2 regions of the Staphylococcus hsinchuensis genome follow, and region 1 is predicted to be linked to the other one. Evidence: predicted binding sites of a transcription regulator. Region 1 holds the regulator's gene; the other holds the start of a gene.
The links. Region 1 encodes LexA, which represses DNA repair genes until DNA is damaged. Its sites were predicted from a motif close to CGAACATATGTTCG; they were not measured.
Positions count from the first base shown of each region.

Region 2: QQM35_RS10770 (YolD-like family protein) is a predicted target of LexA. The motif match lies at 3,333-3,346, and genes of this name have one in related genera.

Region 1 is NZ_CP128355.1:1,595,410-1,601,167, reverse strand. Features, by position in the region: gene tkt (transketolase) at 1-1,471, opposite strand, end outside; gene QQM35_RS07955 (DUF896 domain-containing protein) at 1,564-1,797, opposite strand; gene sosA (DNA damage-induced cell division inhibitor SosA) at 1,911-2,144, opposite strand; gene lexA (transcriptional repressor LexA) at 2,286-2,909, shown strand; gene QQM35_RS07940 (CAP-associated domain-containing protein) at 3,109-4,092, opposite strand; gene guaC (GMP reductase) at 4,145-5,122, opposite strand; gene rpsN (30S ribosomal protein S14) at 5,442-5,711, opposite strand.
Region 2 is NZ_CP128355.1:2,146,276-2,152,033, forward strand. Features, by position in the region: gene QQM35_RS10755 (manganese-dependent inorganic pyrophosphatase) at 1-324, shown strand, start outside; gene QQM35_RS10760 (aldehyde dehydrogenase) at 480-1,859, shown strand; gene QQM35_RS10765 (lactonase family protein) at 1,932-2,969, opposite strand; gene QQM35_RS10770 (YolD-like family protein) at 3,369-3,794, shown strand; gene QQM35_RS10775 (hypothetical protein) at 4,200-4,370, opposite strand; gene QQM35_RS10780 (C45 family autoproteolytic acyltransferase/hydolase) at 4,982-5,758, shown strand, end outside.

The DNA of each region.
Region 1 (5,758 bases):
GGATAACATTCATATTTGGAATTGCTCGTAAACCTGCTAATTGTTCAATAGGTTCATGAGTTGGACCATCTTCACCCACTGCAATTGAATCATGAGTAAAGATAAATGTTGAATTTAATCCCATAATTGATGATAAACGAAGCGCAGGTTTTAAATAGTCACTGAAAACAAAGAATGTAGCCGCATAAGGATGTAAACCACCGTGAGCAGCCATTCCATTTACTGCTGCGCCCATCGCAAATTCACGAACACCAAACCAAATATTTTTACCTTCTGGTGTATCTTTATCAAAGTCAGTTGCTTCTTTTACGTTAGATTTATTTGAACCTGCTAAATCTGCTGAGCCACCGAAGAATGATGGAACTGATTTACTTAAAGCTTGAATAACTTCACCTGAATCAGCACGAGAAGCACCACTATGACCTGCTTCAAATTCTGGTAATTCATCTTTGTAGTTTTGAGGTAATTTACCACTAATAGCTAATTTGAATTCTTCTGCAAGTTCTGGATATTGTTTACTGTATTGTTCTACAAGTTTATCCCAATCATCTTCTTGTTCATTAGCACGTTTTAACATTGTTTGCTGGAATATTTCATAAACCTCATCTGGAACATTAAAACGTTGTTCAGGGTCTAAACCATATTGTTCGAGTGCTAATTTTCTTTCGTCTTCACCTAAAGGTGCACCATGTACCCCATGTGTACCTTGTTTGTTAGGAGCACCAAAGCCGATAACTGTTTTTATTTCAATCATTGTTGGTGCATTTTGTTTTTTAGCTTTTTCAATCGCCTGATCTATCGCATCAATATCGTTACCATCTTCAACTAAAATGTGTTCCCAACCATATGCTTCAAAACGACCTTTAATATCTTCAGAAAATGCTTTATCTAAGTCGCCATCTAAAGAAATATCATTTGAATCATATAGCACAATTAATTTGTCTAGCTGACTATGACCTGCTAATGAAGCAGCTTCATGAGAAATACCTTCCATTAAATCCCCATCAGAAGCAAGTACATAAGTATAATGATCTACAACATTTGCATCTTCTTTATTAAATTTACCTGCTAAATGTTTTTCAGCCATTGCCATACCAACAGACATAGCGAAACCTTGTCCAAGTGGACCCGTTGTAACTTCTACACCGTCTGTATGCTTATATTCAGGATGTCCAGGTGTTTTAGAACCCCATTGTCTAAATTGTTTAAGCTCTTCAAGTTCTAAGCTTCCTGAAACATGCAATAAACTGTAAAGTAAAGCCGATCCATGCCCAGCTGATAACACAAAACGATCTCTATTAAAGAAATCTTTAGATTGTGGATTAAAGTTTAAATGGCGTGTCCATAATGTATATGCCATAGGAGCTGCGCCCATCGGAAGTCCAGGATGCCCTGAATTCGCTTGTTCAACTGCATCGATACTCAAAGCTCTTATTGTATCAATCGCTAATTGATCTTTCTCTCTATTCATCTATATTACTTCCTTTCTACTTGCAAATTTCATAATCATTATACACGATTGATCTTATCTTTAACAAAATAATGTTTATGTTAAAATGCTATCTATTTTTTTGAATCTAATTTTCTCTTAACTTTGTCAGGAGTAACGTCATTCCCTTCTGGGTCAATAACGCGGGTATTTTCAATTTGTTGTTTGAAACTTTTTCTAAAAGAATCTAAATATGCCTTTCTTAATTTAGATTGTTCTTTGGCTTCAGTTTCTGTTAATCCAGTTTCTTTTTTCTTTTTTGCTAATTCATTTATTCGTTTAATATCTACTTGATCTTTGTTACCCATTGTTAACCTCCGTCTTTCATAATATAAAAAATATAACAAAAAAGTGAACGAAACTAAATAGTTTCGCTCACTATCTCCCCAATCCTTAATAATCAAATTGACTTAGAAAAGTTTTAATTCACAGCTAACATCATAGAATGATGATCATGTTCGGTTTCTTTCTTCTCATCTATCGATAATTGATGTTGCAATGAATCTTGTTTAGACACTTGATGATCTTCTAATTCGTACGGATGTTCTGTATTTGCATTATGGTATGCATTTAAGATAAATATACTAAAAATGACCATAGTTACTATCATTACAACTAAATAATTCATAATTTCTTCTTTATATATAGAAAACATTTAACTCACTCCTAGAACGTTTGTTTGTATTTTTAATATACCAGAACGAATGTTCTAAGTCAACACCAAAACGAACAAACGTTTGTAAAAGGTGTTTAAGCATGCTATAATGAAGACAAATTAAATTAGGGAGTGCCTATTATGAAAGAATTAACTAAACGTCAAACTGAAATTTTTGATTTTATTAAGCAAACTGTACAATTAAAAGGTTATCCACCAAGTGTGCGTGAAATTGGAGAAGCAGTCGGATTAGCATCAAGCTCAACTGTACATGGCCATCTATCTCGACTTGAAGAAAAAGGATACATTAAGAGAGACCCGACGAAACCTCGTGCGATAGAAATAGTAAGCGAACAGTTAGGCGAACCAATCAACATGGAAGAAACAATTCATGTTCCTGTTATTGGTAAAGTCACTGCCGGTATTCCAATCACTGCAGTAGAAAATGTTGAAGAATACTTCCCGTTACCAGAACACTTCACATCAACACATAACAGTGATATTTTTATATTAAATGTCATAGGTGATAGTATGATAGAAGCTGGAATTTTAGATGGAGATAGAGTAATCGTTAGAAGTCAAACAATCGCTGAAAATGGTGATATCATAGTGGCTATGACAGAAGAAAATGAAGCGACAGTTAAACGTTTCTACAAAGAAAAAACACGCTATCGTTTACAACCTGAGAATTCAACGATGGAACCAATTTATTTAGAACAAGTGACAGTATTAGGAAAAGTAGTAGGTCTCTTTAGAGAAATGTAATACTGCAAATAAGATATAAAGACACTCTCAAAAAACAAAGAGGTTGAGCGTTATGCTCAACCTCTTATTTTTCATCTTTAATTTCTAAAACTTCTTTTACTTTTTCTAATATATCTTCTGTTTTTTCTTCTTTGTTTGTAGACATATCTTTCTCATCCTCACAAAAGAAATGATACCCATTCAAATTTTCATTTAAACATTAACCGGTATAATCTTCAGTCCAATATGGCTGACGCTCATCATTAAAGTCACTGCCTACCCCTAATGTTTTAAACTTACGATTTAAGATATTTTTCCTATGTCCTAATGAGTTCATTAAGCCTTGATGAGCAAATATACTACTTGTTTGGCCATATGCTAAATTTTCTCCAGCCGTATTAAACTCATGGCCATCCGCTTCCATTCGGTCAAATGGAGATTCTCCTGATTGATTATCATGAGCAAAATATTGATGCTCTGCCATATCTTCACTGTGTTTTCTCGCAGTATCAGATATGCCTGAACTATAATCTAATGTCGAAATACCATGTTGTACTCTTTCCGCATTTACGAGATCAAAGTTCTGTAATTCAAAGCTTTTAGCTAAATTATCTGAAGGTGCACCATATTGTTGTTGTAAACGATTTTCCATTTGATCACTCACTTGGAGCATCGCCGTTAAATTATTGTCATTATGTTCATCATAAAATGCAGTTGTATAAATTTTATTATCATGGAATGTATCATATTCTTTATCTTTTATTTCATATCTTACGAAACCTTTTCTCTTGGCATCTATCGGTTGACCTAACCTATTTCTCACTTTGTCTTTCGGTGTACCATACTTAATCTTTGATTTAGAAGAGATGACATTCTGATTACTATATAAAGCGTTAACTTTATTATCTATATAACTTACCATCACAAATGAACGATAATTATCGTTATAGTAAGTATACCAATTTGTACCATATTCATTTGACGTTACGCGTTTAGCTTTACCTAAATTACGTTCTACTTTACTTTTCGACATATGCATTTGAATATTGTTAAAAGCAAATGCTTGTTTTTCAGGTACTTTTAAAGTCTTTTGAGGTTCTGACGTATCTGATGTCCAACTTGCCACATGAGACTTCACTTGTTGTTCAAATGATTGAATTGGTTTAGGTTCCTTTATAGGTATAATTAACACAATGAGTAACAATGCGACTACATATAATACAAACTTTTTAATCGTTTACACCTTCTCTATGGAATTAGTCTCTATCCCCATTGAAAATTGAATTACGAACAATTACATAGTCTACTTTTCTAAGTGAATTTAAATCTTTCCCACCTGCGTATGAAATTGAACTTTGTAAATCTTGTTGCATTTCAATTAAAGTATCATTTAATGAACCTTTATGTTCAACAAACATTTTTTTACCTTCAACGTTTTTATGTTCACCTTTTTGGAACTCTGATGCACTACCGAAGTATTCTTTATACAATTTTCCATCTAATTCAACAGTTTCACCAGGTGATTCTTCATGCGCGGCAAATAGTGAGCCAATCATTACCATTGAAGCTCCGAAACGAATTGATTTTGCAATATCACCGTGTGTTCTAAGACCACCATCAGCGATAATTGGTTTACGAGCTGCTTTACTACACAGGTTAAGTGCAGATAACTGCCAACCGCCTGTTCCAAATCCTGTTTTAATTTTTGTAATACAAACTCGCCCTGGACCGATACCTACTTTCGTTGCATCAGCACCAGCATTTTCTAGTTCACGAACGCCTTCAGGTGTACCCACGTTACCTGCAATAACAAAACTTTCTGGAAGATGTTGTTTAATATGTTTAATCATATTGATTACAGAATCTGAATGACCGTGGGCGATATCAATTGTAATATATTCAGGCACTAAGTTTTCACTAGCTAATTCTTTAATAAAATCAAATTCACGTGCTTTTACCCCAACTGAAATTGAAGCAAATAATCCGTTTTCTTGCATTTCTTTAATGAAATTATTTCTTTTATCTTCTTCAAAACGGTGCATGATATAGAAATAATCGTGTTCAGCAAACCATTTTGCTAGTGATTCATTCATAACTGTTTGCATATTTGCAGGTACTACTGGTAATTTAAATTTTCTTGGACCAAACTCTACTGTAGTATCACATTCACTTCTACTTTCAACGATACATTTATTTGGTATTAATTGTATATCTTCGTAATCAAATATTTTCATAGTATAGAAACCCCAATCTCTTAATTATTAATATTGTTTGGCAAATTCGTTCAATTATTTATTAATTGTCGCTCAGTCTTACACATTCTGGCTCAATTTCTAAATAAAACTATATCTCTTCTTAACCATTAGATAATATACATTGTTTTTGAACAAATGTAAATGGACTAAGGTTGTATCATCGTAACAATATATTATGAAAACAAAATTAATGATTTCATCTTGTTACATTCTATTTTTTTATGACTCATGGGGTTATACAAATAAAAAGGGCTGTGTCATTATTTCGAGTCACAGCCTTTACTATAAAATCATAAATTTACCAGCTTGATTTCTTAACGCCAGGAATTTGACCTTTGTGTGCATAATCTCTTAAAGCAATTCTTGACATGCCAAATTTACGATAAACACCTCTTGGTCGACCAGTAACTTGGCAACGTCTTGTTAAACGTGTCGGTGATGAATCTCTTGGTAGCTTTCTTAAAGCTTCATAGTCACCTTTTGCCTTTAGTTCTTTTCTTAATTCATAATATTGTTCAACCAAAGCTTGGCGTTTTTGTTCTTTAGCTATTTTTGATTTTTTAGCCATTCCATAAAACCTCCTCTATTAAATCGTAATGATTACGTTTTATTATA
Region 2 (5,758 bases), 550 kb from region 1:
ATGGATGCGAAATCATTCAACATGGGCGACAACACTACACGCATCGCACAAGTTAACGCAGTTGACATCGATGAAGTATTCGAACGTAAAGAAGAACTTGAAAAAGAAATGTTAACTGCAAGTGCAGAAGAAAAATACGACTTATTTGTACTCGTTGTTACTGACATTTTAAACAGTAACTCTAAGATCTTAGCAGTTGGATCAGAAAAAGATAAAGTCGGTCAAGCATTTGATGTGGAACTTGATAACGGCACTGCTTTCTTACCAGGCGTAGTATCAAGAAAGAAACAAGTCGTACCACAAATTACAGATGCTTTAAGTTAATTATTCACTACATCTCTAGCAAACGTATAGTCACGACTAACTAGTCACCCTTGCCGGGGTGGGATATTGAAATCTTGCGAATACTTTAGATTTCTGTCCCACTCCATTTTTATCAATTTGACAACATTTATGTATGTCAGACTAGGAGGATATCATTGGACGATTTAAAACAAAGGTTTGATCAATGTAAACAATTTTTCAATACACATGAAACTAAAAATGTTAAATTCAGAAAAAAACAATTAAAGCAATTAAGTAAAAGTATTCGTAATCACGAGGACGATTTATTAACTGCCTTTCAAAAAGACTTAGGCAAAAATAAAGTTGAAGCGTATGCAGCAGAAATAGGTTTTACTTTAAGAAATATCAAAGCAGCGAGGAAAGAACTTAAAAATTGGACTAAAGTGAAACAAGTTAATACTCCGATATTTATGTTCCCTACGAAAAGTTACATTATGAAAGAGCCTTATGGAACTGTATTGATTATCGGTCCATATAATTATCCTTTCCAGTTATTGTTCGAACCATTAATCGGTGCAATAGCTGCAGGTAATACAGTGATACTTAAACCTTCTGAATATACACCTAATGTTTCAGAAGTGATACAACAAATCATTGAAGATGCATGTCCACCAGAATATATTACTGTTTGTCAGGGTGATGCGAATACAACGCAATCATTAATTCACATGCCTTTCGATTACATCTTCTTTACAGGTAGTAAACAAGTCGGTAAGATTGTCTATCAAGCTGCTAGCCAAAATTTAGTGCCTGTCACACTTGAACTTGGCGGTAAATCACCTGTTATTGTGGATGATACAGCGAATATTAAAGTTGCTAGTGAACGTATTAGTTTCGGTAAATTTGCAAACGCGGGTCAGACATGTGTAGCTCCAGATTACGTTCTTGTTCAACGAAAAGTAAAAGATCAATTGGTCGAAGGCATGAAACAAACGTTGAAAGAATTTTATGGTAAATCAGTGAAAGATAGTCCAGATTTCGGACGAATTGTTAATCAAAGACACTTTGATAGATTGAAACACTTATTACAATTACATGAATCAGATATCATTCTTGGTGGAGAAACGGATGAAGATGAATTGTATGTCGCTCCAACTTTACTTGATGGAATTACGTTCGACTCTAAAATTATGGAAGACGAAATATTCGGTCCAGTATTTCCAATCATTACGTATGATGAATTCGATGAAGCTGTTGAATCCATCCGTAAACTTCCTAAACCATTAGCACTGTATCTCTTTAGTGAAGATGAAAATGCAACAGAACGCGTGTTAAATGAAATTTCATTCGGTGGTGGTGCCATCAATGACACAATGATGCATTTAGCTAATTCAAACTTACCATTTGGCGGTGTCGGTGGCTCTGGCATTGGACATTATCACGGAAAATATAGTTTCAATACATTTAGCCATGATAAATCATATATTTTTAAAACAACTCGTCTAGAATCAAGCTTATTGTTCCCTCCTTATAAAGGGAAATTCAAATATATCAAGAAATTCTATAATAATTGAAAGCATCGACGTTTATATACGCGTTAAACTAAAAAACGCCAAGCGCATAAGTGCATGGCGTTTTTTATATTATTATTTTAAAAATTGCACACAAACACCTTCCGCTGCAGTTTGGTGATCATCTACCTTTTCAAGCAATCCTGTAACGCTGTCACGTTTAAACACAGTTATAATAGAATCACCTTCTTGGTGTGCACATACAAGATAATCGTTAGAAGGCGTAATATTGAAATCACGTGGAAAGACACCGCCGCTTGAAACAATATCAACCGCAGAAATTGAAGCTCCTGTTTCACTCACTTTAAATATCGCTAAACTATCATGACCGCGGTTACTTACATAAACATATTTTTGATCTTGGGATAGTCTAACACCTGCTAATTTCGTTTCATCATTAAAGTTTTCAGGGATTGTAGAATGACGTTCTAACTCTTTAATCTTACCGTCATTATATTCAACAACGCTAATCATATTTGATAACTCATGTACAACATATCCAAACTTGCCGTTACCATGAAATGTAATATGTCGTGGCCCGTCTCCCTGTTCAAAGTCATAAACTTCATATTCTGTTAAACCTTCATCACCAAATTTATAAGTCACAGCTTTATCTGTACCTAGATCCATAGCAATCACATATCTTTCATCTGGCGTCACATCTAAATAATGGACATGTGCTTGATCTTGGCGTTCCTTTGGTCCTATAGTATAGTCATGTGCTATTTCTTGTATTAAGTGTTCAACTTCTCCAGTTTCTGGATTTGCTTTATAAATTCTAGCCAATCCTGCCCCGTAAATCGCTTCAAAGACATATTTGCCATCTGGTGACACACTGATATAACATCCTGTCCCCTTTGTGGAAGCTAAACATTTATTAATTAAAGTTAACTGCCCATCTTGTTGAATTTCAAAGCTTGCTATTCCACAGTCGTCACCTTCACGGGTAATCGCATATAAATATGATTGATGTTGCGTTACATATGTTGAAGCTTCAAGTTCATAGCCTGTTTCAACTTCTGTTATTTTCCCTGAATTTTCATCAAGTTGAAAACGATACACCCCTTTACCGTCTTTCTTTGTATACGAGCCGATATATCCGATTGTCGTCATACTAACTCCTCCAATATAATAGAATGATTTTATTCATACTCACCCATTACTTTAGTAATAAGTGTGAAGTCTCTTTGAGTTATTTAACTATCCTTACTTATATTATCTATGTTTTTATCGATTTGTAAAATTAATACTTTCCAAGCATGCATAAATGAAATACATAGTACTTGATGCTTTCATATTCCCGAATTTCGTCTATTTAATTTAAGTATCACTTATTTACTTTGAGTATATCTTGTTTCATTTTAGTGGTCGTGGGACAGAAATCAAATTTCTAACAGAGATTTGATTTCTGTCCCACGAATTGACAAAGGTGCTGAGAAAACTATTTTTGTTTCCGCCTTTACCACTTGATAAAATCGAACAAATGTTCTATTATTGATTTGAGGTGATTAGATGATTATAAACCCAGATGCTCCTGATCCGTATAAATACGAGACTGATTACAGAAAGGTTCCAAGACAATATTTAAATCCACGTATTCCTCATGGTCGTGGCAAAATTAAATGGCAACCGTTCGCTACTTTACCCGAACAATTTGAAACAATTAAACAATATATGCACGATCAAAATAAAGTCGAACGTCCATTATTATCAGACGATCAATTAAATGAGCTCAATTGTCAGCTTCATCAAGCGTTACATCACAATCGTCCAGTTCAAGTTGAATTTTTCAACGACGGTTGGATAGAAACAATCACCTTAGAAATCTCACGCATCGACACCTTACAATTATTCATTGAAGGTCATACACAAACTAATCCTCAAACGGTCAAGTTATCATTATTAGATATTACACGTATTGCTCAAATCGAGCATTAACTTACATCGCCCTTATTCCAAACATAAAAATGGGAGCGGGACAGAAATCGAATTTTCTAATAGAGATTTCGTAGTCCCACCCCGGCAAGGATGACTAGGATTAAAAAAAGCTTGTTCTAAGCGCATTTTCAATTCAGACATCTATTGCCAAGTTGATAAAGAGTCTGAGACACCTATTTTTGTCTCAGACTCATCGTGTTATCATCCTATTTCCTCATTTCACCATCTAATGATGCCATGACTATTGCTATCAAACAATTTACATCTTCTTGTATGTTGTTTATTTGTGAAACATAAAAAAGGACAGAAACCACCAACTTTTTTGAGTTGCTGTTGTTCTGCCCTTTTCATATAGAAATTCTTTGACTATAGCTTATACAACGTATCATTACGCTATAATCTTTTTTAGTTGTTTGCCTCAATATCTGAAACAATTTCTTTAGTTTTGTTTTCAATATCTTCAAAGTCTTTTTTAAAGATATAAGCGAATGCTACTACACCGATTCCCGCTAATAGAGATAAAGTAAGGATTGTACCCATTACAAATTTAAATAAACCTTTAATAAAATTCCACATTCTGTTTCACCTCAATAAATTATTAACACATCTATATTAAATAATAGCATATTTGCAAGCATCAATAAATATATACCCACTGTGCAACTGTGCATTTAACATAAAATAGATGAAGTCACATCTACTTATAATATATTTACTAATACTTTAATATGTAGTGATTATAATCGATGTTATCAGAAAGTCTTGCCCTAATTCAAATATCTAAGATAAATAACTGATATTTACCTTTAAATTGCAAAATATAATCAACAAAGAAATTATTTTATACTACAAAAAAGCTGGGATAATTTCTACCTATATACAACATAGAAATCACCCCAACTATCCCTTATACATCGTAATATGAAAGTTGATGTTATACTTATTCAACATTTTTGTTCGATCCTTAATGTAAGTCAAGTACTATACGCTGAGCTTTAATTACCCCACCATACTGAAATTGCATCTCTAACTGAATTAAACATTAAATTCGCCCCTCTAACCAAATTTATTCGTCATTCCCTGTTGTTACATTTATACTAACCAATAATGATGTATAATACAATTAAGCTAGAGTTACAATGATATAACAAAATTGTAAGATGAATTAAATGAGGAGTTTTTAAATAATGCAACAAGTTAAATCAGATATTTTAACACATCGTGGGTCTCATTTTGATTTAGGTGTGCAAACGGGTCAATGGCTCAAACAAACAGCTTTATTAAAAAATAGAGAAAAAGAATGGCGCAAACGCATGCCACGTTTTGACATTCACATTAAAGAAACATACGATATTTTCCAAATGTATGCACCCCAAATATGGGAAGAAATAAAAGGAATGCAAGAAGTTCTTCAACTACCAACTAGCCAAATGATACTCAATTTCGGACATTACCGCTTCACAAAACTAAAAAATAGTGGGTGTACAATATTTTTAGGCAATGACTATATGGTTCGTAATTATGATTATCATCCTGCTACATATGATGGACGCTTTTTATTATTTCAACCAAATGATGGAGGATATGCTCAAATAGGCCCTACATCTCGTGTCACAGGAAGAATGGATGGCATGAATGAACATGGCTTAACGATGGGCTATAACTTTATGCATCGTAAGAAACCTGGAGACGGCTTTGTATGTTATATGATTGGGCGATTGATATTACAGAACTGTAAAAATGTCTCTGAAGCTATCCAATTACTTAAAGAAATACCACACAGAAGCTCATTTAGTTATATCGTAATGGATGCAAATTTGAATCATGCTATTGTTGAAGTCACACCACGTAATATTGACGTAAGATATGACCGTACATGTACAAACCACTTTGAATTATTAACACACGAAAATCGCAATTACACTAAAGAATCAACAGAAAGATTATCGAGACTTATCCAACAA